4 regions of the Streptomyces sp. NPDC005494 genome follow, and region 3 is predicted to be linked to each of the others. Evidence: riboswitches for the same ligand, from Rfam matches in the RefSeq annotation. Region 3 holds a riboswitch; each other region holds the start of a gene.
The links. Region 3 has a riboswitch for cobalamin ahead of ACFYQ6_RS21635 (energy-coupling factor ABC transporter permease). Riboswitches for the same ligand answer to the same signal wherever they lie in the genome.

Region 1 (6,866 bases), on a different contig from region 3:
CGCACAGGACGCCGAGTTCGAAGGGGTGGACATCGTCGAGCAACAGAACGGCGACATTCTTCAGCATGACGTCAGTGTGGCAGTAATTCGAGGGTGTGTGACAGTCCTGCCACTGACCGAATCCGGGCGGACGGACGACAGTAGAGCCATGAACACATTCCTGAGCTACCTGTCCATAACCGCACTTTTCGCCCTCGTCCTGCTGCCCGCCCTCGTCGGGTTCGCGCGGGAGCGCCGCATCGACCGTGAGCTGCGGGAGGCGGAACTCCACCGGGAGGTCCGGCCCCCGGAAACGGCGGACGCCGCGCGGCCCGTCACGGCCACGCGGCGCCCGTACCTCAGGTCCTGGGCCAGGATCTAGAAGTCGTCGTCGAAGCCGACCGACCCCTCCACCGCCACCTGGTACGCGGAGGGCCGGCGTTCGAAGAAGTTGGTCAGCTCCTGCACCCCCTGGAGCTCCATGAAGGAGAACGGGTTCTCGGAGCCGTAGAGCGGCGGGAAGCCGAGCCGGGTGAGCCGCTGGTCGGCGACGCACTCCAGGTACTGGCGCATCGACTCGGTGTTCATCCCCGGCAGGCCCTCGCCGCACAGGTCGCGGCCGAACTGCAGCTCCGCCTCGACCGCCTCGCGCAGCATGTCGGTGACCTGCTGCTGGAGTGCGTCGTCGAAGAGGTCCGGCTCCTCCTTGCGGACGGTGTCCACGACCTCGAAGGCGAAGTTCATGTGCATCGTCTCGTCACGGAACACCCAGTTGGTGCCCGTGGCGAGACCGTGCAGCAGACCGCGCGAGCGGAACCAGTAGACGTAGGCGAAGGCTCCGTAGAAGAACAGCCCCTCGATGCACGCGGCGAAGCAGATCAGGTTGAGCAGGAAACGACGGCGGTCGGCCATCGTCTCCAGCCGCTCGATCTTCTCGACCGAGTCCATCCACCGGAAGCAGAACTGCGCCTTCTCGCGGATGGAGGGGATCTCCTCGACCGCGTCGAAGGCCGCCGCACGGTCCTCCGGGTCGGGCAGATAGGTGTCGAGCAGCGTCAGGTAGAACTGGACGTGCACGGCCTCCTCGAACAGCTGACGCGACAGGTACAGCCGGGCCTCGGGCGAGTTGATGTGCTTGTAGAGCGTCAGCACCAGGTTGTTGGAGACGATCGAGTCGCCCGTCGCGAAGAACGCGACCAGCCGGCCGATCATGTGCTGCTCACCGGGGGAGAGCTTCGCGAGGTCGGCGACGTCCGAGTGGAGGTCGACCTCCTCGACGGTCCACGTGTTCTTGATCGCGTCCCGGTAGCGCTCGTAGAAGTCCGGGTAGCGCATGGGGCGCAGCGTCAGTTCGAAGCCCGGGTCGAGCAGGTTCTTGTTCTCGGATGTGCTCATTACTGGCAGGCCTCGCAGGACTCGGGGTTTTCGAGGGAACAGGCGATCGCGTCCGCGTCGGGAGCCGAGGCCTGCTGTACGGGAACGGGGGCCGCGGCCGACGCCGCGCCGGACGCCGCGCGGGCGATCCGGGTCGCCGGGCGCGAGCGCAGGTAGTACGTCGTCTTCAGCCCCTGCTTCCAGGCGTACGCGTACATCGAGGAGAGCTTGCCGATCGTCGGCGTCTCCAGGAACAGGTTCAGCGACTGGCTCTGGTCGAGGAACGGCGTACGGGCCGCCGCCATGTCGATCAGGCCGCGCTGCGGGATCTCCCACGCCGTGCGGTACAGCGCCCGTACGTCCTCGGGGATCCACCCGAAGCCCTGCACCGAGCCACTCGCCTCGCGCAGCGCCTCACGGGTGCGGGCGTCCCAGACGCCGAGCTTCTTCAGCTCCTCCACCAGGTACGCGTTGACCTGGAGGAACTCACCGCTGAGCGTCTCGCGCTTGAAGAGGTTGGAGACCTGCGGCTCGATGCACTCGTACACCCCGGCGATCGACGCGATCGTCGCGGTCGGCGCGATGGCGAGCAGCAGCGAGTTGCGCATCCCGGTCTTCGCGACCCTGGCGCGCAGCGCGTCCCAGCGCTCCGGCCAGTTCAGCTCGGTGTCGTAGTGGTCCGGGTGCAGGACGCCACGGGCGGCGCGGGTCTCGGACCAGGCGGGCAACGGCCCGGACCGCTCGGCCAGGGCGCAGGAGGCCTCGTAGGCGGCCAGCATGATCCGCTCGGAGATCTTCGTGGACAGCGCGCGGGCCTCGGGGGAGTCGAACGGCAGGCGCAGCTGGAAGAACACGTCCTGGAGGCCCATCGCGCCCAGGCCCACGGGGCGCCAGCGGGCGTTGGAACGGCCTGCCTGCTCGGTGGGGTAGAAGTTGATGTCCACCACGCGGTCGAGGAAGGTCACCGCGGTGCGGACGGTGGCGTCCAGCCGCTCCCAGTCGATGGTGCCGTCGGCGACGAACGCGCCGAGGTTGACCGAGCCGAGGTTGCAGACGGCCGTCTCGCCGTCATCCGTGACCTCCAGGATCTCCGTGCAGAGATTCGACGAGTGGACGACGCGGCCCGGCTCGGCGGTCTGGTTGGCCGTGCGGTTGGAGGCGTCCTTGAACGTCATCCAGCCCTGCCCGGTCTGCGCGAGGGTCCGCATCATCCGCCCGTACAGCTCACGCGCCGGCATCGTCTTGCGGGCCAGCCCCTTCGCCTCGGCCGCGCGGTAGGCCGCGTCGAACTCGTCGCCCCACAGGTCCACCAGCTCGGGGGTGTCCGCCGGGGAGAACAGCGACCACTCGGTGTCCGCGTCGACGCGGCGCATGAACTCGTCCGGGATCCAGTGGGCCAGGTTGAGGTTGTGCGTGCGCCGCTGGTCCTCACCGGTGTTGTCGCGCAGCTCCAGGAACTCCTCGATGTCCGCGTGCCAGGTCTCCAGGTAGACCGCGGCCGCCCCCTTGCGCCGGCCTCCCTGGTTGACGGCTGCGACGGAGGCGTCGAGCGTCTTCAGGAACGGCACGATGCCGTTGGAGTGCCCGTTGGTCCCCCGGATGAGTGAACCCCGGGCCCGGATGCGGGAGTAGGAGAGTCCGATGCCGCCCGCGTGCTTGGAGAGGCGCGCCACCTGGTGGTAGCGGTCGTAGATCGAGTCGAGCTCGTCCAGCGGGGAGTCCAGCAGGTAGCAGGAGGACATCTGCGGGTGGCGGGTGCCGGAGTTGAACAGGGTGGGGGAGGAGGGGAGGTAGTCGAGCCGGCTCATCAGGCCGTACAGCGCCGCCACTTCCTCCAGAGCCCGCTCGGAGGTGTCCTCGGCGAGCCCGGCGGCGACGCGCAGCATGAAGTGCTGCGGGGTCTCGACGACCTGGCGTGTGAGCGGGTGGCGCAGCAGGTAGCGGCTGTGCAGCGTCCGGAGCCCGAAGTAGCCGAAGCGGTCGTCGGCGCCGTCGGCGAGCGCCTGCTCGACCAGGGCGTCCAGGGCCGCGGAGTGCAGTGCGACGAACTCCGCCGTACGGTCCGCGATCAGGCCTTCGCGGTGCCCCACGGCGACCGAAGCGGAGAAGGAGACGGCGCCCTGCCCGGCCGCCTCGTCCGCCACGGCACGGGTGAGGAGCCGGGCGGCCAGCCGGGAGTACGCCGGGTCCTCGGAGATCAGGCCTGCCGCGGCCTCGGTGGCCAGCGAGCGCAGCTCCGCCTCGTCCGCCCGCGCGCTGCGGCCGCGGAGCGCGGCGGCGGCGACCCGGCCGGGGTCGGTGTCGGGGAGATCGGCCGTCAGAGCGGTCAGGGTCCGCAGCAGTGCGGTCCCGGGCGCGTCGGTCGTGCGGCCTTCGTAATCCGTGGCTGAAACCGGATCGGCTGGCGCGATGGTCACTTGGGGCTATCCCTCGCTCGGCTCGGTGCCTGCGGGAGCGGGGCAGCCGGGCACGGCGAAGCCCGTCGAAGGGCGCACGGAGTGCACGGCGTCCACCGGCCCTCCGCGGGGCCCGGACGTCTCGGCGTCCGGTTCGGTCGAGCCGGACGCACTGTCGACAGGTCTTCGGACTTCGCCGGTGCGCGCGAGCGCGCCGGTCACACCGTTGCGGGACAGTTCCGGACTCACACCGGATTCCCCTGCGACGACAGCGAGGTCGAGCATACATGTGGGGGCTACCGAATGATGCAGCCCCCACATCTTGTGTCGTGAGGGGTCACAGGGTCAGGCGGAAGGTGAGGAGCGGGAGATCGGGAAGAGGGTTCCAGTCCCGTTCCGGAGTCCGCTCGAAGCCGAGACGCCGGTAGATGCGGTGGGCGCCCAGCATGGCCGGCTGCGTCGACAGGACGATTCCGGTAAGTCCTCCCGCGGCCCGCGCCCGGTCGACACAGGCACGCACCAGCGCCTCGCCGGCGCCCCGCCCCCGGGCCTCCGGTGCGACTGCCAGCATCCGGAACTCCGCCTCGTCCTCCCCGGCTATGTCGGCCCACGGGCTGCCGGGCGCGACGTACGTGACGCCTCCCAGCAGGCGTCCCCCGGCGTCCAGCGCCACCAGCACCTCGGCCTCGGCCGCCCGGCGGCCGACCGCGCGGAGCTGTTCCAGATAGGGGTCCTCGGCTCCGAAGTCCAGGAGACCGTCGCCGAGATACGCCTGGGCGGTGATCTCGCCCAGTTCCTCGTGATGGGCGGGCAGGACCGGCCTGATCGATACGTCCATGGGCGGAAGTGTGCACCAGGCGGTGTGCGCCGCGCGCCCCTGTTTCGTCCCGTGGCCCCTCCGGGGGACGGGGCCACGGGAGGACGCCGTCCCGGGTCCCACGGAGCGGGTCCCGGAACGACGCCGCCCCGGGTCCCGGAAACGACGCCGTCCCGGCAGGAAGGGCCCTGCCGGGACGGAAGCCGCACTTCTCACCAGTGGCGCGAGGTCAGTGGCCCCCGCCCGGGGCGCCCACCGTGGCCGGCGGCAGTTCCGCCTTGACGCCCGGGTCGCCCACGTCCGCCGTGTAGTCGCCGGGGGAGGTCTCGTCCACGCCCGCCGGTGCCTTCACCGCGTTGAGGACGAAGGTCAGGACGACCACGACGACGACGTTCAGCACGAAGGCGGTGAGACCGATGTAGCCGATCTCGCCTATGCCGGGGATCTCCTTGGAGGACCCGCCGAAGTGCTTCTGGGTCGGGCTGGCCACGCCGTACGCCGCCACCGTGCCGTAGAGCATGCCGACCGCCCAGCCGGCGATCAGTGCCCAGCGGTGGAACCAGCGGGTGAACAGGCCGCCGACCAGGGCCGGCATCGTCTGGAGGATCCAGATGCCGCCCAGCAGCTGGAAGTTGATCGCGACCGTCTTGTCCATGGTGAGGACGAAGACGAGTGCGCCGACCTTGACCAGGAGCGAGACCAGCTTGGAGACCTTGGTCTCCTGGGCCGGGGTCGCGTCGGGCTTGATGAAGTCCTTGTAGATGTTGCGGGTGAAGAGGTTCGCCGCGGCGATCGACATGATCGCGGCCGGCACCAGCGCGCCGATACCGATCGCGGCGAAGGCCACGCCCGCGAACCAGTCGGGGAACATGTTCTCGAACAGCTGCGGGATCGCCAACTGTCCGTTGTCCACCTTGACCCCGGCGGCGATCGCCATGAAGCCGAGCAGGGCCAGGAGGCCGAGCATCAGCGAGTACAACGGCAGGATCGTGGTGTTGCGCCGGATCACCTCACGGCTGCGGCTGGAGAGCGTCGCCGTGATCGAGTGCGGGTACATGAAGAGGGCGAGCGCCGAACCCAGCGCGAGGGTCGCGTAGCCCCACTGGCCCATCTCGCCCGGCACGAGGCCGGCGACGGGCTTGCCGGCGGCCTCGTTCTTCGCCGAGAACGCCTCGCTCGCCTTGGCGAAGATGTCGTCGAACCCGCCGAGCTTTATCGGGATGTAGATGATCGCCACGGCGATGACCAGATAGATCAGGCCGTCCTTGACGAACGCGATCAGCGCGGGGGCACGCAGGCCCGAGGAGTACGTGTACGCCGCGAGGACCGCGAACGCGATCAGCAGCGGCAGGTCCTTGATGAACCAGTGCGTCGTCTCGCCGCCGCCCACGCCCATGACGTCCAGCACGGCCTGGATGCCGACCAGCTGGAGCGCGATGTACGGCATCGTGGCGAGGATGCCGGTGAGGGCGACCGCCAGCGAGAGGCCCTTCGAACCGAAGCGCCCTCGGACGAAGTCCGAGGTGGTGACGTAGCCGTGCTTGTGCGAGACCGACCAGAGGCGCGGCAGGAAGGTGAAGATCAGCGGGTAGACGAGGATCGTGTACGGGACGGCGAAGAAGCCCGCCGCGCCCGCCGCGTAGATCGCCGCCGGCACCGCGACGAAGGTGTACGCCGTGTAGAGGTCGCCCCCCAGCAGGAACCAGGTCACCCAGGTGCCGAACGACCGTCCGCCCAGGCCCCATTCGTCGAGGCTGGCCTCGTTCTCGGCCTTGCGCCAGCGCGCGGCCATGAACCCGATGACCGTGACGGCCAGGAAGAAGAAGATGAACACGGCGAGTGCGACGCCGTTCACGCCGTCCTTCATGCGGAAGCACCCCCCTTGCGGGCACGCTGGGCGCGCTGGTCACGCTGCCACAGCTTGTACGCGACCATCGTGAGGGCGGTCGACAGGAGCACCCAGAGCATCTGGTACCAGTAGAAGAACGGGATGCCTACGAAGGTCGGTTCGACCTTCGCGTACGAGCCCACCCAGAGCATCGCCACGAACGGGGCGATCAGACAGAGCGCGATGACCACTCTGGCGGGTGTCACCACCGGTGGTTTCGCATCGTTTTCTTCCGTCATTGGCGACTCCGTCCCCTCGCTGATCACCTGGTGTAATGCGCAGGAAATCTAGGCGAGAGATCCGGCCACCGTCACCCCCCGTCCGCATTGCGGTCCGGCAACGGTCCGGTGAGCGCCCGAAAACGACCGGTCCCCCCGCGCGTGCGCGGGAGGACCGGTGGGGCCGCGTGTCC
Region 2 (6,866 bases), on a different contig from region 3:
GTGCCGCTCTCCGTACCCGTGCTCCTGGGCGCAGCCGTCCAGATCGTCTTCATCCTCCACGTCCTGCGCGCCCTGACGGAGCCGCCCAGGCCCGCAGCCACCCCGCGCGGAGTGCTGCGAAGCGTTCCCGGTACCGTCGTCGCGGGTCTGCGGCTCGGCGCGGGAGACGCCTTGATCCGCCGCGTACTGATGACGACCGGCGCAGTGGGAACGGCCCTCGCGGTCCTCGAACTGCTCACCCCCGGACGAGCCGCGGCACTGACGGGGACGGCGGAGTCCGGCGCCGTGCTCTTCGCCGGTCTCGCCGCCGCCGGGTTCGTCTGTTCGGCCCTCGGCAGCCATCTGGCACCCCTCGTCGCCCGGCTGGCGGGCGGCGGCGAGCGCGCCGTTCTGGCGAGCCTCGGCGTGAGCGCCGCCGGTCTGCTGACGCTCGGCGCCACCGTGTCCTCCACCGGTCCGCAGACGACGGCCGCGGCAGCCGCCGGATACGGGCTGGTCTACCTGGGCCTCGGTTCCGCCGGTCCCAGTGAGAACGACCTGCTGCACCGCCGCGTCGACGACTCCGGCAGGGCCACCGCCCTGTCCGTGCAGTCGCTCGCCCAGCAACTGGTGGGCGCGACGGCAGGCGTGGTCGTCGGCCTGCTGCCCGCCGGTCCGCTGCCCTGGCTGCTCGGCGCCCTCGCGCTGCTGACCGGAGCGCTGCTCTGGATCAGGCGCACGGCCACCGTCCCCGTACCCGGGACGACCGGGGCCTGATGCGCTGCTCCGTACGGACGCCCCCGATCGCGCCCGCCCCCGCCGTTCGGGAGGCTGGAGCGGAGCAGCGGGACGCGAGTTCCCCGTACCCCCAGGAGCAGGCATGCAGCAGGACAAGCATCCGTCGTACCGCCCGGTGGTCTTCCGCGACCGTTCCGCCGGGTACGCCTTTCTGACCCGGTCCACGGCGTCGAGCGAGCAGACCATCGAGTGGGACGACGGCAACAGCTACCCGGTCATCGATGTGGAGATCTCGGCCGAGAGCCACCCGTTCTTCACCGGCAAGGCGCGTGTGGTCGACACCGAGGGCCAGGTCGCCAAGTTCGAACGGCGGTACGGGGACGAAGGGCGTGAGGGCGCCTCCTGAACCCCGTGGACGTCGGGTGCCGGCTGAGCTGAACCTCGGGGCCGCCCGGGACCGCCGGGCGCCGGCTGAGCTGAACCCCGGGACCGCCGGGCGCCGGCTGAACCTCGGGTCGCCCTGGTCTTCGGGCATCGGCTCGGCTGAACCCCGGGTCGCCGTGGCCGCCGGGCACCGGGCAGAATCGGCGGCCGTGTGCCCCGCCCCGGGCGTGCTCCCACCGGTCCCTCCCGCCCGCGCTTCCCAGGAGACCCGCCCCCGTGCCCGACAGCCCCGCCCTCCTGGTCATCGGTGAATGCGTCGCCGACATCGTCCGCCTGCCCGGTGAGCCGGACCGGACCCACCCAGGCGGCAGCCCCGCCAACGTCGCCTACGGGCTGGCCAGGCTCGGCCGTGACACCACCCTGATCACCCAGCTCGGCCCGGACGCGAACGGCCGCCTGATCGCGGACCATCTCGCCTCCGCCGGGGTGCGGGTGCTGACGGACGGCAGCGCGGCGCCCACCCCCGCTGCCACCGTCGACCTCGACGACGAGGGCCGGGCCACCTACGGTTTCGAGATCACCTGGACGCTCGGCCCGGTGCAACTGCCGGGCGAACCTCCCCTGCACGTCCACACGGGCTCCCTTGCCACCGGACTCGAACCGGGAGCCGCCACGGTCCTCGACCTGGTCGAGGCACTCCGGGCCACGACGACTGTGAGCTACGACCCCAATGTGCGGCCCGGACTGATGGGGGACCACGCCACAGCCGTCCGCCGCGCCGAGCACTGCGTCGCGCTGAGCGACATCGTCAAGGCGAGCGACGAGGACCTGCGCCGGCTCTACCCGCAGGACGCCCCGAAGCAGGCAGCCGAGCGGTGGCTGCGCTCCGGGCCGGCCCTCGTCCTGGTCACGAGGGGAGCGGAGGGAGTCACGGCGTACCTGCCCGGTGCGGTCGTGAACCTCGGCGCGCCGCCGGTCCGGGTCGCCGACACCGTGGGCGCGGGCGACGCCTTCATGTCGGGCGCGCTGCACGCCCTGGCGGCGCACCGGCTGCTCGGCGCGGGCGGGCGCGCGCGGCTGCGCTCCATGGACGCGGCCACCCTCACCGACGTGCTGCGCCACGGGATCGCCTCCGCCGCCGTGACCGTCCGGCGGGCCGGTGCCCTCCCCCCGGACGAGGAGGAGCTGGCAGATGCCCTGACCAGCGCGCCCTTCCCCGGACCATCAGAGTGACAGGGTGTCCTCGCCCCCGCCCCCGTCGTTCAGTTCGTATGACCGTGACCCTCACCGACACCGCCCCACCGTCCACCACCGAACTGCTGACCGGCGTCCTCCTCGGTCCGGAACACCGTCGCGAGCACGGCTTCTGGCAGCGGCTGATCAGCACAGAACCGTTCCGCCGCCGCCCCGGTGGAACGCCCGAAGAGCGACTGGAACTCGCCTACGACCGGTTGCGGGTCCTCAACCTCTCCCTCGACAGCGGTGCACGCCTCGCCGCCGACCCGCGTGCCCTGGCCGCGCTGCACGCCTGGCTCGGCCCGGTCGACCCGGCGCTGACCACCGTGGCGGGCATCCACTACAACCTCTTCCTCGGCAGCCTCCTCGACCACGACCGAGCCGGCCGTCGTGACCTGTCGGACTATCTGTCCATGCGGCGCATCGGCACGTTCCTCTGCACGGAAGTGGCTCACGGCAACAACGCCGCCGCCATGGAGACCACCGCGACGTACGACCGTGAGCGGGACGGCTTCGTCCTGCACACCCCGAACGCCGGCGCGCAGAAGTTCATGCCCAACACCAGCCCGGCGGGCGGAGCCAAGTCCGGCCTGGTCGCCGCGCGCCTGGTGGCCGACGGCTCGGACCACGGGGTGCGCCTCTTCCTCGTACACCTCACCGACGCGGAGCGCGCGCTGCCCGGCATCCGGGTGCGGCGGCTGCCGGCCCGGATGGGCAGCCCCGTGGACCACTGCCTGACCTCCTTCGACCAGTTGTTCGTGGCGAGGGACGCACTGCTCGAGCCCGACGAACCCGACGGGCCTCCAAGCGAGTTCCGGACCGGGCCGGGGGACAGGCGGCGGCGCTTCCTGACCTCGATCGGACGGGTCACCCACGGCCGGGTCTCGATGAGTGCCTGCGCGGCGGGCTCGGCCCGCGCGACCCTGGCGGTGGCCGTACGGTACGGCGGCCACCGGATGATCTCCGGCTCCCGGCGCACGCCCCCCGTACCGGTCAACGCCCACCGGACCCACCACGGACCGCTCGCCTCCGCGATGGCCACGGTCTTCGCCATGAGCCTGCTGCACCGCAGGGCCCAGGAGCGTTGGGAGAGCTGTACGGAAGGGGAAGGCCGCACCGAGGCGGGGAGGCTCGTCGACGTCGCCAAGGCCTGGATCACCTGGCGGGCCCGCGAGGTGATCGTCGAGAGTCGCGAACGCTGCGGCGCGCAGGCCCTGCTGGAGAACAACGGCATGACCGAACTCGTCACGGGTGTGGAGGGCGCCATCACGGCGGAGGGGGACAACATCGCCCTCTACGCCAAGGCCGCGGCCGACCTGCTCCTCGCGGACCCGCCCGCCCGCGCGGACGCCGCCCCCGGCACGGAGCCCGGCGACCTCTCCGACCCGCGCTTCCTGGTCCGGCTCCTCGCCGCGATCGAGGACATCTGGTTCACCCGCGCCAGAGCACGCGCGCTGCGGGTGCCCGGCACCGAGGTCCTCGCGCAGTGGAACGCGGCGTCCGGGCCCGCCCTGCGCGGCGTCGAGGCCTACGCGTACCGCCATGCCGCGCAGGCCTACGCCGAGGCTCGCGCCGCCCTGCCCGAAGGTGCGGCCAGGGAACGGCTCGGCGAGCTGGAGCGGCTGTTCGCCACCCAGTGGGTGGCCCGCAACAGCGGCGACCTGCTGGCCGCGGGCCTGCTGAGGAGCGATCAGGCCGAGGCCCTGGCCGAGATCACCGAGGAACTGATCGCCGCCGTCGCCGAACACGCCCCCCAGCTGGCCGACTCCTTCGCGCTGCCCGCCGAACTGCTGGCCGACTGGCCGATCGCCGGACCCGGCTACGCCGACGCCTACGACGATCCCCGCGGGCCGTGGAACACCGCCTGGACGGGCGCCCGATGACGGGCTCGCACCCCCGTGGGGGGCGGTCCCGGGTGGCGGAGGGTCTGGAGATCCTGGGACTGCGCGTCGTCCTGCTCGCGTACTGGGGCACGGTGTCCGCTCTCTCCGTCCTCACCCCGGGGAACGTGCCCTCGCCAGACAGAGGCGAATCGGTTCGCCCCAAGGGCTGACCGCCTCGCGGCCGCCGGTACGGAGGGGGGTCGGAGGGCGACGGCCCCTCCGCCGTACCGGCCACGGCCCCGCCGGTGGCCGCCGCGCCACGTGATAGCTTGCAGACGCCAGTCACACTCCACGTGGAGTCAGGGAATCCGGTGAGAATCCGGAGCTGACGCGCAGCGGTGAGGGGGACGGGCGGGGCCACGGCCACTGGGACACCCTCGGGTGCCCCGGGAAGGCGCCCCGTCCGGACGAACCCGAGTCCGAAGACCTGCTGGCACACCGCTTCCGTACCGGGAGCGGAACTCCGTACGGGCTCCGCGCATGAGCCCAGAGACGCCGAGGGACTCCGTGCCGCCCACAGCCAGCACCGTACGCCGAACAGCCCTGCTCCTGACGGGACTCGTCCTGCTGACCGCCTGCGGCGGCGGCAGCGGCCCCACCGAAGCCGCACCGGACGGGAGGGGCGCCGGCTATCCGGTGACGATGAAGAACTGCGGACGCACCGTCACCGTCGACGCCGCTCCCCGCCACGCGGTCTCCCTCGACCAGGGGTCGACCGAGATCCTGCTCTCCCTCGGGCTCGCCGACCGGATCGCTGGCACCTCGACCTGGACCGACCCCGTGATGAAGGGGCTCGAGAAGGCCGAGGCGAAGATCCCCCGCATCGCGGAGAACCGCCCCTCGTCGGAGAAGGTCCTCGCCCAGGAGCCCGACTTCGTGAGCGCCTCGTTCGAATCGACCCTGGGCAAGGGAGGCGTGGCACCCCGCGAGCAGTTCGAGGACCTCGGAGTACCGACCTACGTCTCGCCCGCCGACTGCGCGGCCAAGGACAACAGCGGCAGCGGCGACGGCTCCCGCACGAAGCCCCTCACCATGGACAGCGTCTACACCGAAGTGCGAGAACTGGCGCGGGTGTTCGGCGTACCCGAGCGAGGTGACGCCCTCGTGGCCGACCTCGAGGCCCGTATCACCGAGGCGACGGACGGCATCGACGCCTCCGGCACCTCGCTGCTCTACTGGTTCGCCAACTCCGAGGCCCCCTACCTGGCGGGCTGCTGCGGCGCGCCAGGCGTCATCACGCGTGAACTGGGCGCGGAGAACGCCTTCGACGACACCCACGAGGAGTGGCCCCAGATCAACTGGGAGACCGTCGCCGACCGCAACCCCGACGTCCTGGTCATCGGTGACCTGACCCGGAAGTCGCAGACGGCGGAGAGCGCGGCGAAGAAGATCGCCTTCCTGGAGTCCAACCCCGCGACGAAGAACATGGACGCCGTCCGGCACAAGCGATACGTCCTGCTCAGCGGGCAGGCCATGAATCCCTCCATCCGGACCGTGGAGGGCGTGGAGCGCGTCGCGGCCGGGCTGCGCTCCTTCGGGCTCGCGGGGTGACCGGCACCGCGCAGGCCCCGGAGGTACGCGTCGATCAGGCGTCCGTGGCGGGCAGGGTCGCCGGTGCCCGCGTCCTGCGGCAGGGCTTCCTCTGGGCCGCGGGGGTGGCCCTCCTGTTCCTCTCCGTCGCGGTCGCCGTCACGATCGGCCCCGCCCGCATCTCCGTCCCTGACGTCTGGTCGGCGGTCGGCTCGCACCTCGGCCTCACCGACGCGCGGCTGACACCGATCCGCGACGGCATCATCTGGAACCTGCGCATGCCCCGCACGCTGCTCGCCGCGGTGTGCGGGGCCGGACTGGCGGTCTGCGGCACGGTCATGCAGTCGCTGCTGCGCAACCCGCTCGCCGATCCGTTCGTCCTCGGCGTCTCCTCCGGGGCGTCCACCGGCGCGGTCGTGGTCGTCGTGCTGGGTGTCGGTGGGGGAGCGGTGTCGGTCTCGGCCGGGGCCTTCGCCGGGGCGCTGTGCTCCTTCGCCCTCGTCCTGCTGCTCAGTCACACCCTCGGTGGCTCCACCGACCGCGTCGTCCTCTCCGGAGTCGCGGCCATGCAGCTCTTCTCCGCGCTCACCTCCTTCGTCGTGATGACCGCGGCCGACGCCGAGCAGACCCGGGGCGTGCTGTTCTGGCTGCTCGGCTCCCTGAGCGGGGTCGGCTGGGGAGACGTGTGGATGTGCTCGGCCGTCCTGGCCGTGACGCTGTCGATCTGCCTGGGCCACGCCCGAACCCTCGACGCCTTCGCCTTCGGCCAGGAAGCGGCGGCGTCCCTCGGGGTGCACGTGGCCCGCACCCGGATCGTGCTGCTCTGCACGACCGCGCTGCTGACGGCCGCCCTGGTCAGCTCGGCCGGTGCCATCGGGTTCGTCGGTCTCGTCCTGCCGCACGCCGCCCGGGCACTGGCCGGTTCGGGGCACCGGCGGCTGCTGCCGCTGACCGCCCTCGCCGGAGCCGTGTTCCTGGTCTGGGTCGACACCCTGGCCAGGACCGTCCTCGACCCGCAGGAGGTGCCGGTGGGTGTGGTCACCTCGCTCATCGGGGTGCCCGCCTTCGTGCTGGTCCTCCATCGCACCCGGAGGAGCGCATGAAGCGGTGGGATCG
Region 3 (6,866 bases):
TGTACTCGGCGACCAGGCTCTCCAGTGACAGCCAGGCGTTGTTCTCGATCAGCCCGCAGTGCCGGTATCCGATACCGTCCCCGTCCGCCGTCAGATACAGCGCCCGCAGATCGGCGGGGAGCGGACGGCCGATGCGGCGCTCGGCGTCGTCGAGTTGGGCGACGGTGACGGGCGGCGGCAGTTCCTCCTGGTGCCCGAGGACGGTGGCCCGCCGCTCCAGGTACGTACGGAGCGTTGCGACGGCCAGGTCCGGGTCGCCGGCCGGGGGCGCCGTGCCCGGCTCCTGGTTCATGCCGGCCTGGGGCAGCCGGTAACCGGGGTCCAGTTCGATCTGGTAACCGCCGGCGGGCTCGAAGATGCGGCCGACCCTCTCCGTGAAGGTCACGAGGGTGTAGGTGCCGGTGTTCCGGCAGTCCATCTCCCATCTGATCCGATCCCAGCCGCGCTCGCCGCGTACGGCTTCCGCAAGTCGCGTCAGCACGGGGTGCAGAGCGGGAAGTCCTGGTGAGCAGCGCTTGCCGGGGACCGTGTAGCCGCCGGTCATTCCGCTGCCGCCACCGCCCGCGTGACCCGAGAGCAACGCCCTGGTCCAGCCGTCCGGCGCATGCGCCGTGATCTCCTCGGCCATGTGGCGGGCTGCCTGCTCAACCATGTCCTGGTGCTCCCTCGGTGTCGGCGACGAGGGTCATCCTGGCAGCAGCCACTGACACGGACGCGAACACCCGCGCCCCGGGGAGGAGCCGGCGTCACCGATCAGTAGAACTGGGTGATGCAGAATTCGTTCTCCTCGGGGTCGGCCATCACCAGGACAACTCCCTCGTCGTACTCGTGGCGTTCGCCGGTGAACCGGCCGCCGAGGGCGATGACTTGAGCCGTTCCCTGCTCGGCGTCGTCGACCACGACGTCCAGGTGCAGCCGCACCTTGCCCTGCTTCGCTTCGGGCACGGGCTGGAAGACCAGACGAGGCTGCGGGTCGCCCAGCTCGCCGAGATACACCCAGCCCGGCATCGACGGGCCCTTCGGCCGGTCCAGCAGCGCGCTCCAGAAGCGCGACACGCGTTCCACGTCGATGCAGTCGACCGTCACTCCGGCCCAGCGGTTCGCCACGATGCCCCCTCGTCCTGTGGGCAGGCGGCGGGACCGACGCCGCCCGTCATTCATGAGCCCGGCCGTCCCGGGCCGTGCCGCCCCGAAATTACTCACGGAAACAGCACCGCGCTACCCCCAGCCCGGAGAGATAAGTTAGGTTAGGCATACCTAAGCAATCGCCATGAGGTCTCCCCACCCCGCTCCCCTGGAGAACTTGGATGCGTCCTTTCAACTCCCGCGCCACGCTGCCGACTCCGGCCGAACGAGTGCTGTCCGTCCTGATGGCGGCCCACTCCATGACGGTCGTCAGTGACGGGCTCGACCCCATCGAGATCCACCGCCTCGACGGCACCGGCGCGATGGGCCACATCCACCTGCACGAACCCCAGGAGTCCGGCCAAACCCACGCCGGCCCCCGCATCCCGGTCCGGCTGGAGTTCACCGACATCGCCCCCACGCCCGTGCGGGACCGCATGCGCGCCCGTGTCACCGTCACCGGGCTGCTCGCGACCTGGTACAGCACGGAGACGACCCAGAGCACCTGCATGGAGTTCGGCCAGGCCGTTCTCGAGGACCACACGGGACGGACGTTCGTCACGCTGGACGGGTTGCAGGAGACCGAGCCGGACCCGATCGCCACCAGCGAGGCGGGGATGCTGACCCATCTCGTGGACGAGCACGGCGAACTCGTCCCGCTGCTTCTCCGCCTCGTGCAGCCGCTGCCGGAGAAAGGCGTCGTGCGCGTCGTGCGCGTCCTGCCGCTGGCCATGGACCGCTACGGAGTGACGCTGCGCCTCGAATACCCCGGCACCCACCGCGACGCACGCCTGCCATTCGCGAAGGCCGTGTCCCGCATCGACCAGGCAGGGCCCCAGATCCACGCCTTGCTGGCGGCCGCACGTCGCGCCTCCCACCGCAATCAGCTGCTGGCCTGATCGTCCGCCCGGCGGACCGGGAAGCGGCCGTCCGCACATGGCGGTGACTTCAGACCATCAGCCGCGAAGACGATCGGCTCCGGGGCCCGGCCGCTCAGTGGCGGTTGCACCCCGGCCCGGACTTCTTCATGTGGCTCTGAGCGTTCGACGACGAGTACTGCGACGAAGGGCCGGTCGCGACGTCCGCGCGTTGGTCGAGTTCTTCGCCTCGGTCATCGACCGGTGCAACGACCTGGTCTCGTGCCACAAGGGGCACCTGCGCAGTCATGAGGTTCGCCCGGTGGTGGACCCGGGTGAAGGACGGGGATGTGCCGGACCGACCGTGGCCGTTCTCAGGGCAGGAAGTCGTAGTACGGTCCGTCCGGCGCGAAGTTCCGGGAACACAACGTCACGTCGTTGCCCGCGAGATAGGCCAGCAGCCACTGGCCGAACGTCATCTCGTGGCAGGTCCAGGCCGGACTGTCGAACTCCTGGACCACGACCCGCCAGGGCGACGAGTCGGTCTCGGGAACGCGGAGGAAGACCGCCTCACCCGTCGTGGCTGTCGCCACCGGTATCAGTTCCCCGGGGTTCGACCCCACCGGACTCGGCAGGAACTCCGCCATGTCCTCCTCGCGCCACAGTTCGAGATTCTCCCTGATGAATCTCCCCAGGTCGTGCAGCAGGTGACTGGCGGGATGCTTCAGATACAGCTGCTTGTTGATCTCGATCGAGCCGTAGGCGTCGACGATCTCACGGAAGTCCGCCGGGAACTCCACACCGAACTCCCGCTGGAGTTCGGTCCACGGAGCCGGGTCCGGCCAGTTGAACCGAGGCTCGCCCAGCAGGGCCTGCACCTCCGGAAGCGTTGCCATCACGTGTTCCTTCCATGACGTCGAGCCGATGCCTGGCCGGGCCGGCCGCGGCACCTGAGTCAGTCTGCTCGGTGCACGGTTCCGCACGTGACCGACGCACACGGCCGGGCGCCTCCGCCGGACCGCGAGAGCTTCCTCGTCAGGGTCCGAGGAACGCGTCCGGGGGGCGGCGCATGCCACCCCCCGATGCGTCGGCGTGTCCTCAGGACTGCGGACGGCTGCCGTGGTTCGCGCCGTTCTTGCGGCGGGCCCTCTTCTTACGACGTCGCTTCGAGGACATCGATCCCTCCTCATCTGTTGCATTTTACGATCTATACACCGGATTGTCGGCTCCGGCGGCCACCGTGCCCCTTACCCATCAGCGGGGCGGCAAACACCCGGCGCCGACCCGTATGGGTGGTACACATCACAGTGCGTGACCACCCACGCGCGGATCGCGCGGGAGGACCATGCCGCACACGGTGCCTGCTGAAGCCACGCAGCGGTGCCTACGCGCCTGTCCGCAGCCTTGACCGAGTCGGTTCGCAACTGCCACCCGTTCGCAGGTACGGGCCGGGGCCGCTTGTCACCGTCCCCGGCCTGGCACTAGTGTCACCACGCCTTGGTGAACGGGAAATCGGTGTGATGCCGGTGCGGCCCTCGCCACTGTGATCGGGAAGTCCGGCTCCAGCCCTCACGGGCAGCCACTGGGTCCTCGGACCCGGGAAGGCGGAGCACGGGCGGTGTCACCCGTAAGCCAGGAGACCGGCCAAGGCATTTCAACCATCCACGAGGTGCTGGAGAGGGTCTGCTGAGCCATGCACATAGCCGAGGGTTTCCTCCCCCCGGCGCACGCGATCGCCTGGGGTGTCGCGTCCGCGCCGTTCGTCGTCCACGGAGTCCGCTCACTCACGCGTGAAGTCCGGGAACACCCCGAGAGCACGCTGCTCCTCGGCGCCGCCGGGGCCTTCACGTTCGTCCTGTCCGCCCTGAAACTGCCTTCGGTGACGGGCAGTTGCTCGCATCCCACCGGCACGGGGCTGGGTGCCATCCTGTTCCGCCCACCGATCATGGCGGTGCTCGGCACCATCACCCTGCTGTTCCAGGCCCTGTTGCTGGCCCACGGCGGCCTGACCACGCTCGGCGCCAACGTCTTCTCGATGGCGGTCGTCGGCCCCTGGGCCGGGTACGCGCTCTACAGGCTGCTGCGCCGCTTCGGCGTCCAGCTGATGGTCGCGGTGTTCTTCGCCGCGTTCGTCGCGGACCTGTCCACCTACTGCGTCACCAGCGTGCAGCTGGCGCTCGCCTTCCCCGACCCGGGCAGCGGATTCGTGGGCGCGCTCGGCAAGTTCGGTTCCATCTTCGCGATCACCCAGCTGCCGCTGGCGGTCAGCGAGGGGCTGCTCACCGTGCTGGTGATGCGTCTTCTGGTGCAGTCCAGCAAGGGCGAGCTGACCAGGCTCGGCATCTTCCTCACCGGCAAGGGTGACAAGGCCCGCAGGACCGAGACCGAGGCGGTGGCGTGATGACCAGGAACACGAAGATCAACGCTCTGCTGCTGCTCGTCGTGGCCGCGCTGGCGGTCCTGCCTCTGGCCCTCGGCCTCGGCGACGACGAGAAGGAGCCGTTCACGGGTGCCGACGCCCAGGCCGAGACGGCGATCACCGAGATCGACCCCGGCTACGAACCCTGGTTCTCCCCGCTCTACGAACCGCCGTCCGGTGAGATCGAGTCCGCGCTGTTCGCCCTCCAGGCCGCTCTGGGGGCCGGAGTCCTCGCCTACTACTTCGGTCTGCGGCGCGGCCGAAGGCAGGGCGAACTGCGCACCAGGGCAGAGCTCGACACGGCCCACGGCGCGAGCGGTGCCGGAGAGTCCACGGCCCGGGGGGCCTGAGGACACGTGCTGCCGATCGACGCGGCGGCGCACAGCAGTCGCTGGCGCCGCCGCCATCCCCTGGACAAGGCCGTGCTCGGTCTCGGACTCACCGTGCTGGCCGTATCGCTGCCGCCCTGGCCCGGCGCCGCGCTCGTCCTCGTGACCGCGCTCACCGCGCTCCTGGGCCCGGCAGGGGTGCCCGCCCGCCGGCTGTGGCGGGCGTACCGGGTGCCCCTGGGCTTCTGTGTCACCGGGGCGGCCACGCTCCTCGTGCAGGTCGGGGGCCCCGAGGGGTTCGTCTCACCGGCCGCCGGAGGGCCTGCCCGCGCCGGGGAGTTGCTGCTGCGGACCTCGGCCGCCTCTCTCGGCGTCCTGCTGTTCGCCTTCACCACACCGATGTCCGACCTGTTGCCCCGCCTCGTCCGGGCGGGCGTGCCCGCGCCCGTGGTGGACGTCGCCCTGGTGACGTACCGCATGAGTTTCCTGCTCCTCGACGCGGTGCGCCGGATACGGGAGGCCCAGGCGGCGCGGCTCGGGCACACCACCAGGGCCGCGGCCTGGCGGTCCCTGGCGGGGCTCGGGGCGACCGCGTTCGTCCGGGCCTTCGACCGCGCGGCGAAACTCCAGGCAGGGCTGGCCGGACGCGGATACGACGGCACCCTGCGTGTCCTGGTGCCCGAGGCTCGCGTCTCCCCCCGCTTCGTGGCCGTGAGTGTCGCCGTCCTCGCGGCGCTCTCCGTCCTGACCCTCGCACTGGAAAGGCCACTCTCATGAGCGATTCGGCACTGCTCGCCCTGAGGGGTGCGTCCTTCGCGTACGAGGACGGCCCGCCCGTGCTCAGCGGCCTCGACTTCGAGGCGCGCGAAGGCCGTGCGCTCGCCCTGCTCGGCCGCAACGGCAGCGGCAAGACCACCCTGATGCGGCTCCTCAGCGGCGGACTGCGCCCGCGCGAGGGCGGGTTGACGGTCGAGGGCCACCCGGTGACGTACGACCGCAAAGGGCTGACCCGGCTGCGCACGACGGTGCAGCTGGTGGTGCAGGACCCGGACGACCAGTTGTTCGCCGCTTCCGTGTCCCAGGACGTGTCGTTCGGGCCGCTGAACCTGGGCCTGCCGGACAGGCAGGTGCGGGACAGGGTGGCCGAGGCGCTCGCCGCCCTCGACATCACCGCCCTGGCCGACCGGCCCACCCATCTCCTCTCCTACGGACAGCGCAAGAGGACCGCCATCGCGGGGGCGGTGGCGATGCGGCCCCGCGTGCTGATCCTCGACGAGCCGACCGCCGGGCTCGACCCCGACGGCCAGGAACGGCTGCTCGCCACGCTCGGCACCCTCCGCGAGAGCGGCACCACCGTGGTGATGGCGACCCACGACGTCGATCTCGCACTGCGCTGGGCCGACGACTGCGCGGTCCTCACCTCGGCCGGTGTCCGCTCCGGGCCCGCGCCCACGGTGCTGGGTCGCGCGGATCTGCTGCGGGAGGCGGGCCTGCGGCTGCCATGGGGCATCGCCACCGCTCAGCTGCTGCGCTCCCACGGGCTGCTGGACGCCACGGCGCCCGGCCCCCGGACCCCGGAGGAGCTCGCCGCGGCCTACGTCTCCCCCGCCGCCGTCGAGCGGACGCCGGCTGACGGGTGACGGGTGACCGCTGTCGGGTGGCGGGCGGTGGCTGGCAGGCGGCGGGTGGCGGGCGGCGGGTGACCGCCACGTCGGCCGCTCGCGAGCGACGGCTGATGTCTGACCCTCACCGGTGACGGCTGACGGCTGACGGCTGACGGCTGACGGCTGACGGCTGACGGGCGAGGCATGACAGACGTCGTCGCCGGATCACGCGCGCGGCTTGTGCCGGGCGGCGCGACCGCCCGATACGGGTTGTAATTGCGGGTGGGGAAGCCGGCCCTCCGGCAGCGCAGCACACGGAAGAACCTCCGGCAGACGACGTGAGGAGAACCCATGGCCGCCCGTCACCACCTCGTCCCGCCGTGCGGGCGCCGTCCCACCGGCCGAGGGGAGGCGCCGTGCCCGACGCCGTGGTGATCGGAAGCGGCCCCAACGGTCTGGTCGCGGCCAATGTGCTCGCCGATGCCGGATGGACCGTGGAGGTCCTGGAAGCACAGGACGAACCGGGCGGCGC
Region 4 (6,866 bases), on a different contig from region 3:
GCAGTGGCGAGAATCCGGCGAATCTTCACAAGTGCCCTTCAGGGTCCGAAAGATGAGAAGAAGGGGTCGCAGCGGAATGGGACACGCAGATGCGACTCGGAGGTGATCGTATGGCCGGGGCAACGATCTGCCGTCACGGATTTTTCACCTCTCCCGCCCAGTACCACAACATCGGGAGAGACAGAGCAGACGAATGGGTGCAGTTGCCTACGCGCTCTGTGATTTCCCTGTGAGGAATGCCACAGCACATCGAGCCCGTGATCGACGGTGTGCGCAGGAATGACGGGCGAGGCGGTGTTCGTGCTGGCCACGGGCTCAGCCGTGCGGCCGGGCCCGTCAGAGGACGAACGACAGGCCCCGGCTCACCCGGGCCGCCGAGGAGAGCAGCGACTCGCGGAGCTGCGTGATCCGGTACATCCGGTCGGCCCGGAAGGAGACACCGAGCGAGCCGAGCTTGTCGCCGTCGTACACGGGCACGGCGATGCAGACCGTGCCGAGGGCGTACTCCTCGCGGTCCATGACGGACGGCGTCGACAGCGTCTCCAGCTGCCGGACCAGCTCCTCACGGCGGGTGATCGTGCGTGGCGTGAGGTCACCGAGAAGGTGCCGGGAGAGGTATTCGCCGCGCGCTCCCTCGTCCAGCTCGCGCAGGACGCATTTCCCGAGGGCGGTGGCGTGACCGGCGTCCTCGAAGCCCACCCAGAGGTCGACACGGGGCGCCTTGGGCCCGTCGACGATCTCGGCGACCCGGATCTCACCGTCCTCGTAGAAGGTCAGATACGCGGCGGCCGACATCTCGTCCCGCAGCGCGGCGAGGGCGGGCCGGACACCGGCGAGCGCCCCCTCCCTCCGGCTCACGGTCCGCAGCCGGTCGAGCATGCCTCCGACGACGTACCCGCCGTCCTCCAGCCTGGTCAGATACCCGTCGTCGGCGAGCGCGCGCAGGAGGCGGTTCGCGGAGTCCGGTTCGAGTCCCGCCTCCCGCGCCAGGCGCCCTGCGGGGGCGCCGCCCGTGTGGGCCCCCGCGGCCTCCATCAGGCGGGACGCTCGCCGCACGGACGTGCGGAGCGGAGGGCTCGGCTGGTCACCCATTCCACCAGAGTGGACCGGGCGCGGGGAGGCGGCAACGCAGGGCCGCGCCCCACCGCGTGCCTCTCACTCCCCGCTCAGTCCTCGCCCTCCAGCTCGCCTTCCGTCTCCAGGAACACCTGGCGCAGCGCTTCGAGCACCGCCGGGTCGGGCTTCGCCCACATACCGCGCGACTCGGCCTCCAGGAGGCGCTCGGCGATGCCGTGGAGGGCCCAGGGGTTGGCCTGCTGGAGGAACTCGCGGTTCGCCGGGTCCAGGACGTACGTCTCGGTGAGCTTGTCGTACATCCAGTCCGCGACCACGCCGGTCGTCGCGTCGTAGCCGAAGAGGTAGTCGACGGTAGCGGCGAGCTCGAAGGCGCCCTTGTAGCCGTGGCGGCGCATCGCCTCGATCCACTTCGGGTTGACCACCCGGGCGCGGAAGACCCTGGACGTCTCCTCGACCAGCGTCCGCGTACGGACCGTCTCGGGGCGGGTCGAGTCCCCGATGTACGCCTCGGGGGCGGTCCCCTTCAGCGCGCGCACGGTCGCGACCATGCCGCCGTGGTACTGGAAGTAGTCGTCCGAGTCCGCGATGTCGTGTTCACGGGTGTCGGTGTTCTTCGCCGCCACCGCGATCCGCTTGTACGCGGTCTCCATCTCGTCGCGGGCCGGGCGCCCGTCCAGCTCACGGCCGTAGGCGTAGCCGCCCCACACCGTGTACACCTCGGCGAGGTCGGCGTCCGTGCGCCAGTCGCGGGAGTCGATGAGCTGGAGCAGCCCCGCGCCGTACGTCCCCGGCCGGGAGCCGAAGATGCGGGTGGTCGCCCGCCGCTCGTCGCCGTGTTCGGCCAGGTCGGCCTGGGTGTGGGCGCGTACGAAGTTCCGCTCTGCGGGCTCGTCGAGCGAGGCGGCGAGGCGGACGGCGTCGTCGAGCAGCCCGATCGTGTGCGGGAAGGCGTCGCGGAAGAATCCGGAGATGCGCAGGGTGACGTCGATGCGCGGCCGGCCCAGTTCCTCGTACGGGATCGCCTCCAGACCCGTGACCCTGCGCGAGGCGTCGTCCCAGACGGGGCGTACGCCGAGCAGGGCGAACGCCTCGGCGATGTCGTCGCCCGCGGTGCGCATCGCGCTGGTGCCCCACAGGGACAGGCCGACGGAGGTGGGCCAGTCACCGTTGTCGGCGCGGTAGCGCTCCAGGAGCGAGTCGGCGAGGGCCTGGCCGGTCTCCCACGCCAGGCGGGACGGGACCGCCTTCGGGTCGACCGAGTAGAAGTTGCGGCCTGTCGGCAGCACGTTGACCAGGCCGCGGAGCGGGGATCCGGACGGGCCGGCGGGGACGAAGCCGCCGTTCAGCGCGTGGACCGCGTGGTCCAGCTCGTCGGTCGTCGCGGCGAGACGCGGCACGACCTCGGTGGCGGCGAAGGTGAGGATGTCGGCGACGGCCTGCGGGAGCCCCTGGGCCACACCGGTGACGGCTTCCGGATCCCAGTCCGCGTCCTCCATCGCCTGGACGAGGGCGCGGGCCTTCTCCTCGGTCTCGTCGGCCGCGGTACGGGTCGCCGCGGACTCGTCGAGGCCGAGTGCCTCGCGCAGGCCGGGCAGCGAGGCCGTGCCGCCCCAGATCTGGCGGGCGCGCAGGACGGCGAGGACCAGGTTGACGCGGTCCTTCCCGGCGGGGGCGCCGCCCAGGACGTGCAGGCCGTCCCGGATCTGGACGTCCTTGATCTCACAGAGCCAGCCGTCGAGATGCATGATGAACTCGTCGAAGCCCTCGTCCTCCGGCCTGTCCTCGAGGCCGAGGTCGTGGTCGAGCTTCGCGGCCTGGATCAGCGTCCAGATCTGGGCGCGGACCGCGGGGAGCTTCGCCGGGTCCATCGCGGCGATCTGGGCGTGCTCGTCCAGGAGTTGTTCCAGGCGGGCGATGTCGCCGTAGCTGTCCGCGCGTGCCATGGGCGGCACCAGGTGGTCCACGAGCGTGGCGTGCACGCGGCGCTTGGCCTGGGTGCCCTCACCGGGGTCGTTGACCAGGAACGGATAGACGAGGGGGAGGTCGCCCAGCGCGGCGTCGGGGCCGCAGGCGGCGGAGAGGCCGGCGTTCTTGCCGGGCAGCCACTCCAGGTTGCCGTGCTTGCCGAGGTGGATCATCGCGTCCGCGCCGAAGCCGTTGTCGTCGGCGGACGCGGCGATCCAGCGGTACGCGGCCAGGTAGTGGTGCGAGGGCGGCAGATCGGGGTCGTGGTAGATCGCGATCGGGTTCTCGCCGAAGCCGCGCGGCGGCTGGATGAGGATCAGCAGGTTGCCCCGGCGCAGTGCCGCGAGCACGATGTCGCCCTCGGGGTTGCGGGACCTGTCGACGAACATCTCGCCGGGTGCCGGGCCCCAGTGCTCCTCGACGGACTCGCGGAGCTCGGCGGGCAGCGTGGCGAACCAGCGGCGGTAGTCGGCGGCGGGGATGCGGACCGGGTTGCGGGCCAACTGCTCCTCGGTGAGCCACTCCTGGTCGTGGCCACCGGCGTCGATGAGCGCGTAGATCAGCTCGTCGCCGTCACCGGAGACCAGGCCCGGAATCTCTTCCTCCGGCCCGAAGTCGTAACCCTCGGCGCGCAGCCTGCGGAGCAGGGCGACGGCGCTGGCGGGGGTGTCGAGGCCTACCGCGTTGCCGATGCGCGAGTGCTTGGTCGGGTAGGCGGACAGGACGAGCGCGATCCGCTTCTCGGCGGCGGGAATGTGGCGGAGACGCGCGTGCCGTACGGCGATCCCGGCGACCCGGGAGGCGCGCTCGGGGTCGGCCACGTACGCGGGCAGGCCGTCCTCGTCGATCTCCTTGAAGGAGAACGGCACGGTGATCAGGCGGCCGTCGAATTCGGGTACGGCGATCTGGGTGGCCGCGTCGAGCGGGGAGACGCCCTCGTCGTTCTCCTCCCAGGCGGCACGCGGGCTGGTGAGGCAGAGCGCCTGGAGGACGGGGACGTCCAGCCCGGTCAGGGCACCCGCGTCCCAGGACTCGTCGTCCCCGCCGGCCGACGCGGTGGCGGGCTTGGTGCCGCCGGCCGCGAGGACGGTCGTCACGACGGCGTCGGCGGCCCGCAGTTCCTCGACGAGTTCGGGTTCGGGGGTGCGCAGCGAGGCGACGTACAGCGGGAGGGGGCGGGCGCCCGCGTCCTCCACGGCGGTGCAGAGCGCCTCGACGAACGCGGTGTTCCCGCTCATGTGGTGGGCCCGGTAGTAGAGCACCGCCACGGTCGGGCCGTCGACCTCCCGGGCGGTCCGCTCCAGCGGTCCCCACGCGGGGGCCGGGGCGGGCGGCTCGAACCCGTGGCCGGTGAGCAGCACGGTGTCGGAGAGGAAGCGGGCCAGCTGCTCCAGGTTCGCGGGGCCACCGTGCGCGAGGTAGGCGTGGGCCTCGGCCGCGATGCCGATCGGCACGGTGGAGGCCGCCATCAGCTGGGCGTCGGGGGCCTGTTCACCGGTGAGGACGACGACGGGCCGGCCGGTCGCCAGCACCTGGTCGAGCCCTTCCTGCCAGGCGCGGACGCCACCGAGGAGACGTACGACGACGAGGTCCGTGCCGTCCAGGAGCTGCGGCAGGTCCTCGACGGAGAGCCGGGACGGGTTCGCGTAGCGGAAGCCGACCGGACCACCGGAGGCACGGGCGCTCAGCAGGTCTGTGTCGGACGTCGACAGGAGCAGGATCATGCGGCGTCAGCCCTTCCTCGGGGTGTCCACGCCCCGGGCGGTGTGTCGGACGGCAGGAGTTCCTGACTCGCACGGCCTTCGCGGGGCCGGGCTCACAGTGGCGGGACCGCGCCGGAATCTCACCGGGCTTCCTCCCATGTCGCCGTCTGGCGATGGCGGGCCGAACGGACCGCCGCTAGGCATAGTAGGCGGCAGGTGGGGGGTCCTGACCAGACGGCCCCCGGCCCGGCAGGGCCCGAGGGGGTTCCGGCCGGACGACACGGGGCCTGGCGAGCCGGGCCGGGGGCGTTCGGACCGGACGGGGTCATGGCACGGCCCCAGGGTTCTGGCCGACGGTCCGGCGCCGGGCCCGCGGCGAGGTGTCCCGTAGGTCACAGTGACCGTAGGGCTGCGCCCCGGTCACGGTCGGTATGCTCGCCGCCATGTCCGCCTCCCCCCTTACGCCCCGGTCTCCGGGCGCCGCGTGCACCCGGAGCAGCGGTGACGCGTGCCCCGGCGCACTGCGGCTGCACCGGGCGGACGACGGTGCGCTGGCGCGGATCCGCATACCCGGCGGGGTGCTGACACCCCGTCAGGCGGCGGCGCTGGGGCAGGCCGCCGAGCGGCTCGGTGACGGTGAGTTGCATCTCACGTCCCGGGGGAACGTGCAGGTGCGCGGACTCGCCGAGGACTGCGGTGCGGAGCTGGCCGGACTGCTGAGCAGGGCCGGGCTGTTGCCCTCCGAACGCCACGAGCGCGTGCGCAACGTGGTCGCCTCCCCGCTCTCGGGGCTGGACGGCCTCGGAGCCGTCGACGTCAGACCGTGGCTGACCGAGCTGGACCAGCTCCTGTGCGCGAGTGACCGAGCGACGGCGCTCTCCGGACGCTTCCTGTTCGCCCTCGACGACGGCCGTGGCGACGTGGACGCGCTCGGCGCCGACCTCACACTCATAGGCCACGCCGGCGGTGACGCGCTCCTGCGCGTCGGGGAGGGCGAGGCCGTCCTCCGCGTCCCCGGCGCCGACGGCCCCCGCGCGGCGCTCCTCGCCGCCGAGGCCTTCCTGGACGCGGCCGAGGAGACCGGTGCCTGGCGGACGAAGGACCTGCCCGCCGCCGCGGTCACCGCGCTGACCGGCGATGTCGTACGACGGTTCGGGCCGGCCGGCATCACCTGCGTGACGGGGAACCGGCCCCGGCCGCCCGAAGCCCTGCCCCCGGCCCCCGGACGCGTCCCGGGCCCCCCGCACGCGGCCGCTCTGTCCGTGGGGGTACCGCTGGGCCGGCTCGGCCCGGCGCAGTGGCGGCTGCTGTCCGGCGCCGGTGAACTGCGCCTCACACCCTGGCGCGGAGCCGTCCTCACCGGAATCCCGCCCGCGCGGGCGGACGACCTGCTGGCCGAACTCTCCGGAGCCGGGCTGATCACCGGCCCCGGCTCCCCCTGGACCGGTGTCGGGGCCTGCATCGGCCGCCCCGGCTGCGCGAAGTCGCTGGCCGACGTACGGGCCGACGCGGGGGCCGCCGTCGGACCCGCCGGACGGCTCCCTGTGTACTGGTCCGGGTGCGAACGCCGGTGCGGCCACCCGCACGGGGAGTGGATCGACGTGGTCGTCACTCCCGGCGGACACCGGATCTCCCATGTGCGGGGAGACCGGAGCACCGAGGCGGCGACGGTCCGGGACGACCCGGCCGCGCTCGCCGCCGCCGTGGCGGCGGCCCGGGACACGCACACCTGACCATCCGGTACGACCCCCCTGTTCGATGAAGAAAGCGACAGCACTGTGCATCAGTACGAGAAGGACGGACCGGCGATCTACCGCCAGTCCTTCGCCACCATCCGCGCGGAAGCGGATCTGGCAGGGCTGCCCGCCGATGTGAGCCAGGTCGCCGTCCGCATGATCCACGCCTGCGGCATGGTCGACCTCGTACGCGATCTCGCCTTCTCGCCGAACGCCGTGGCCGACGCCCGCGCGGCCCTGCGGTCCGGCGCGCCCATCCTGTGCGACGTGGCCATGGTCGCCAGCGGGGTCACCCGGAAGCGGCTGCCCGCCGGCAACGAGGTGATCTGCACCCTGTCCGACCCCGCGGTCCCCGGGCTGGCCGCCGAGCTCGGCACCACGCGCA

Region 1: it holds a riboswitch for cobalamin, as region 3 does, so the genes downstream of both, ACFYQ6_RS12285 (ribonucleoside-diphosphate reductase subunit alpha) here and ACFYQ6_RS21635 (energy-coupling factor ABC transporter permease) in region 3, are expected to answer to the same signal.
Region 2: it holds a riboswitch for cobalamin, as region 3 does, so the genes downstream of both, ACFYQ6_RS32215 (ABC transporter substrate-binding protein) here and ACFYQ6_RS21635 (energy-coupling factor ABC transporter permease) in region 3, are expected to answer to the same signal.
Region 4: it holds a riboswitch for cobalamin, as region 3 does, so the genes downstream of both, cobN (cobaltochelatase subunit CobN) here and ACFYQ6_RS21635 (energy-coupling factor ABC transporter permease) in region 3, are expected to answer to the same signal.

Annotation. Positions count from the first base shown of each region.
Region 1 is NZ_JBIAJR010000003.1:512,103-518,968, forward strand. Features, by position in the region: gene ACFYQ6_RS12270 (helix-turn-helix domain-containing protein) at 1-67, opposite strand, end outside; gene ACFYQ6_RS12275 (hypothetical protein) at 149-361, shown strand; gene ACFYQ6_RS12280 (ribonucleotide-diphosphate reductase subunit beta) at 358-1,374, opposite strand; gene ACFYQ6_RS12285 (ribonucleoside-diphosphate reductase subunit alpha) at 1,374-3,770, opposite strand; cobalamin riboswitch at 3,909-4,046, opposite strand; gene ACFYQ6_RS12290 (N-acetyltransferase) at 4,087-4,587, opposite strand; gene mctP (monocarboxylate uptake permease MctP) at 4,796-6,433, opposite strand; gene ACFYQ6_RS12300 (DUF3311 domain-containing protein) at 6,430-6,693, opposite strand.
Region 2 is NZ_JBIAJR010000014.1:137,870-144,735, reverse strand. Features, by position in the region: gene ACFYQ6_RS32235 (MFS transporter) at 1-756, shown strand, start outside; gene ACFYQ6_RS32230 (type B 50S ribosomal protein L31) at 860-1,123, shown strand; gene ACFYQ6_RS32225 (carbohydrate kinase) at 1,378-2,334, shown strand; gene ACFYQ6_RS32220 (acyl-CoA dehydrogenase) at 2,373-4,220, shown strand; cobalamin riboswitch at 4,483-4,670, shown strand; gene ACFYQ6_RS32215 (ABC transporter substrate-binding protein) at 4,701-5,771, shown strand; gene ACFYQ6_RS32210 (FecCD family ABC transporter permease) at 5,816-6,853, shown strand; gene ACFYQ6_RS32205 (ABC transporter ATP-binding protein) at 6,850-6,866, shown strand, end outside.
Region 3 is NZ_JBIAJR010000007.1:216,940-223,805, reverse strand. Features, by position in the region: gene ACFYQ6_RS21660 (SMI1/KNR4 family protein) at 1-652, opposite strand, end outside; gene ACFYQ6_RS21655 (VOC family protein) at 754-1,107, opposite strand; gene ACFYQ6_RS21650 (DUF2470 domain-containing protein) at 1,308-2,024, shown strand; gene ACFYQ6_RS21645 (SMI1/KNR4 family protein) at 2,357-2,878, opposite strand; gene ACFYQ6_RS21640 (50S ribosomal protein bL37) at 3,081-3,158, opposite strand; cobalamin riboswitch at 3,442-3,646, shown strand; gene ACFYQ6_RS21635 (energy-coupling factor ABC transporter permease) at 3,676-4,383, shown strand; gene ACFYQ6_RS21630 (energy-coupling factor ABC transporter substrate-binding protein) at 4,383-4,751, shown strand; gene cbiQ (cobalt ECF transporter T component CbiQ) at 4,758-5,507, shown strand; gene ACFYQ6_RS21620 (energy-coupling factor ABC transporter ATP-binding protein) at 5,504-6,370, shown strand; gene ACFYQ6_RS21615 (phytoene desaturase family protein) at 6,751-6,866, shown strand, end outside.
Region 4 is NZ_JBIAJR010000006.1:353,548-360,413, reverse strand. Features, by position in the region: gene ACFYQ6_RS20260 (peptidase) at 1-29, opposite strand, end outside; gene ACFYQ6_RS20255 (IclR family transcriptional regulator C-terminal domain-containing protein) at 337-1,092, opposite strand; gene cobN (cobaltochelatase subunit CobN) at 1,167-4,766, opposite strand; cobalamin riboswitch at 4,800-4,955, opposite strand; gene cobG (precorrin-3B synthase) at 5,177-6,478, shown strand; gene ACFYQ6_RS20240 (precorrin-8X methylmutase) at 6,524-6,866, shown strand, end outside.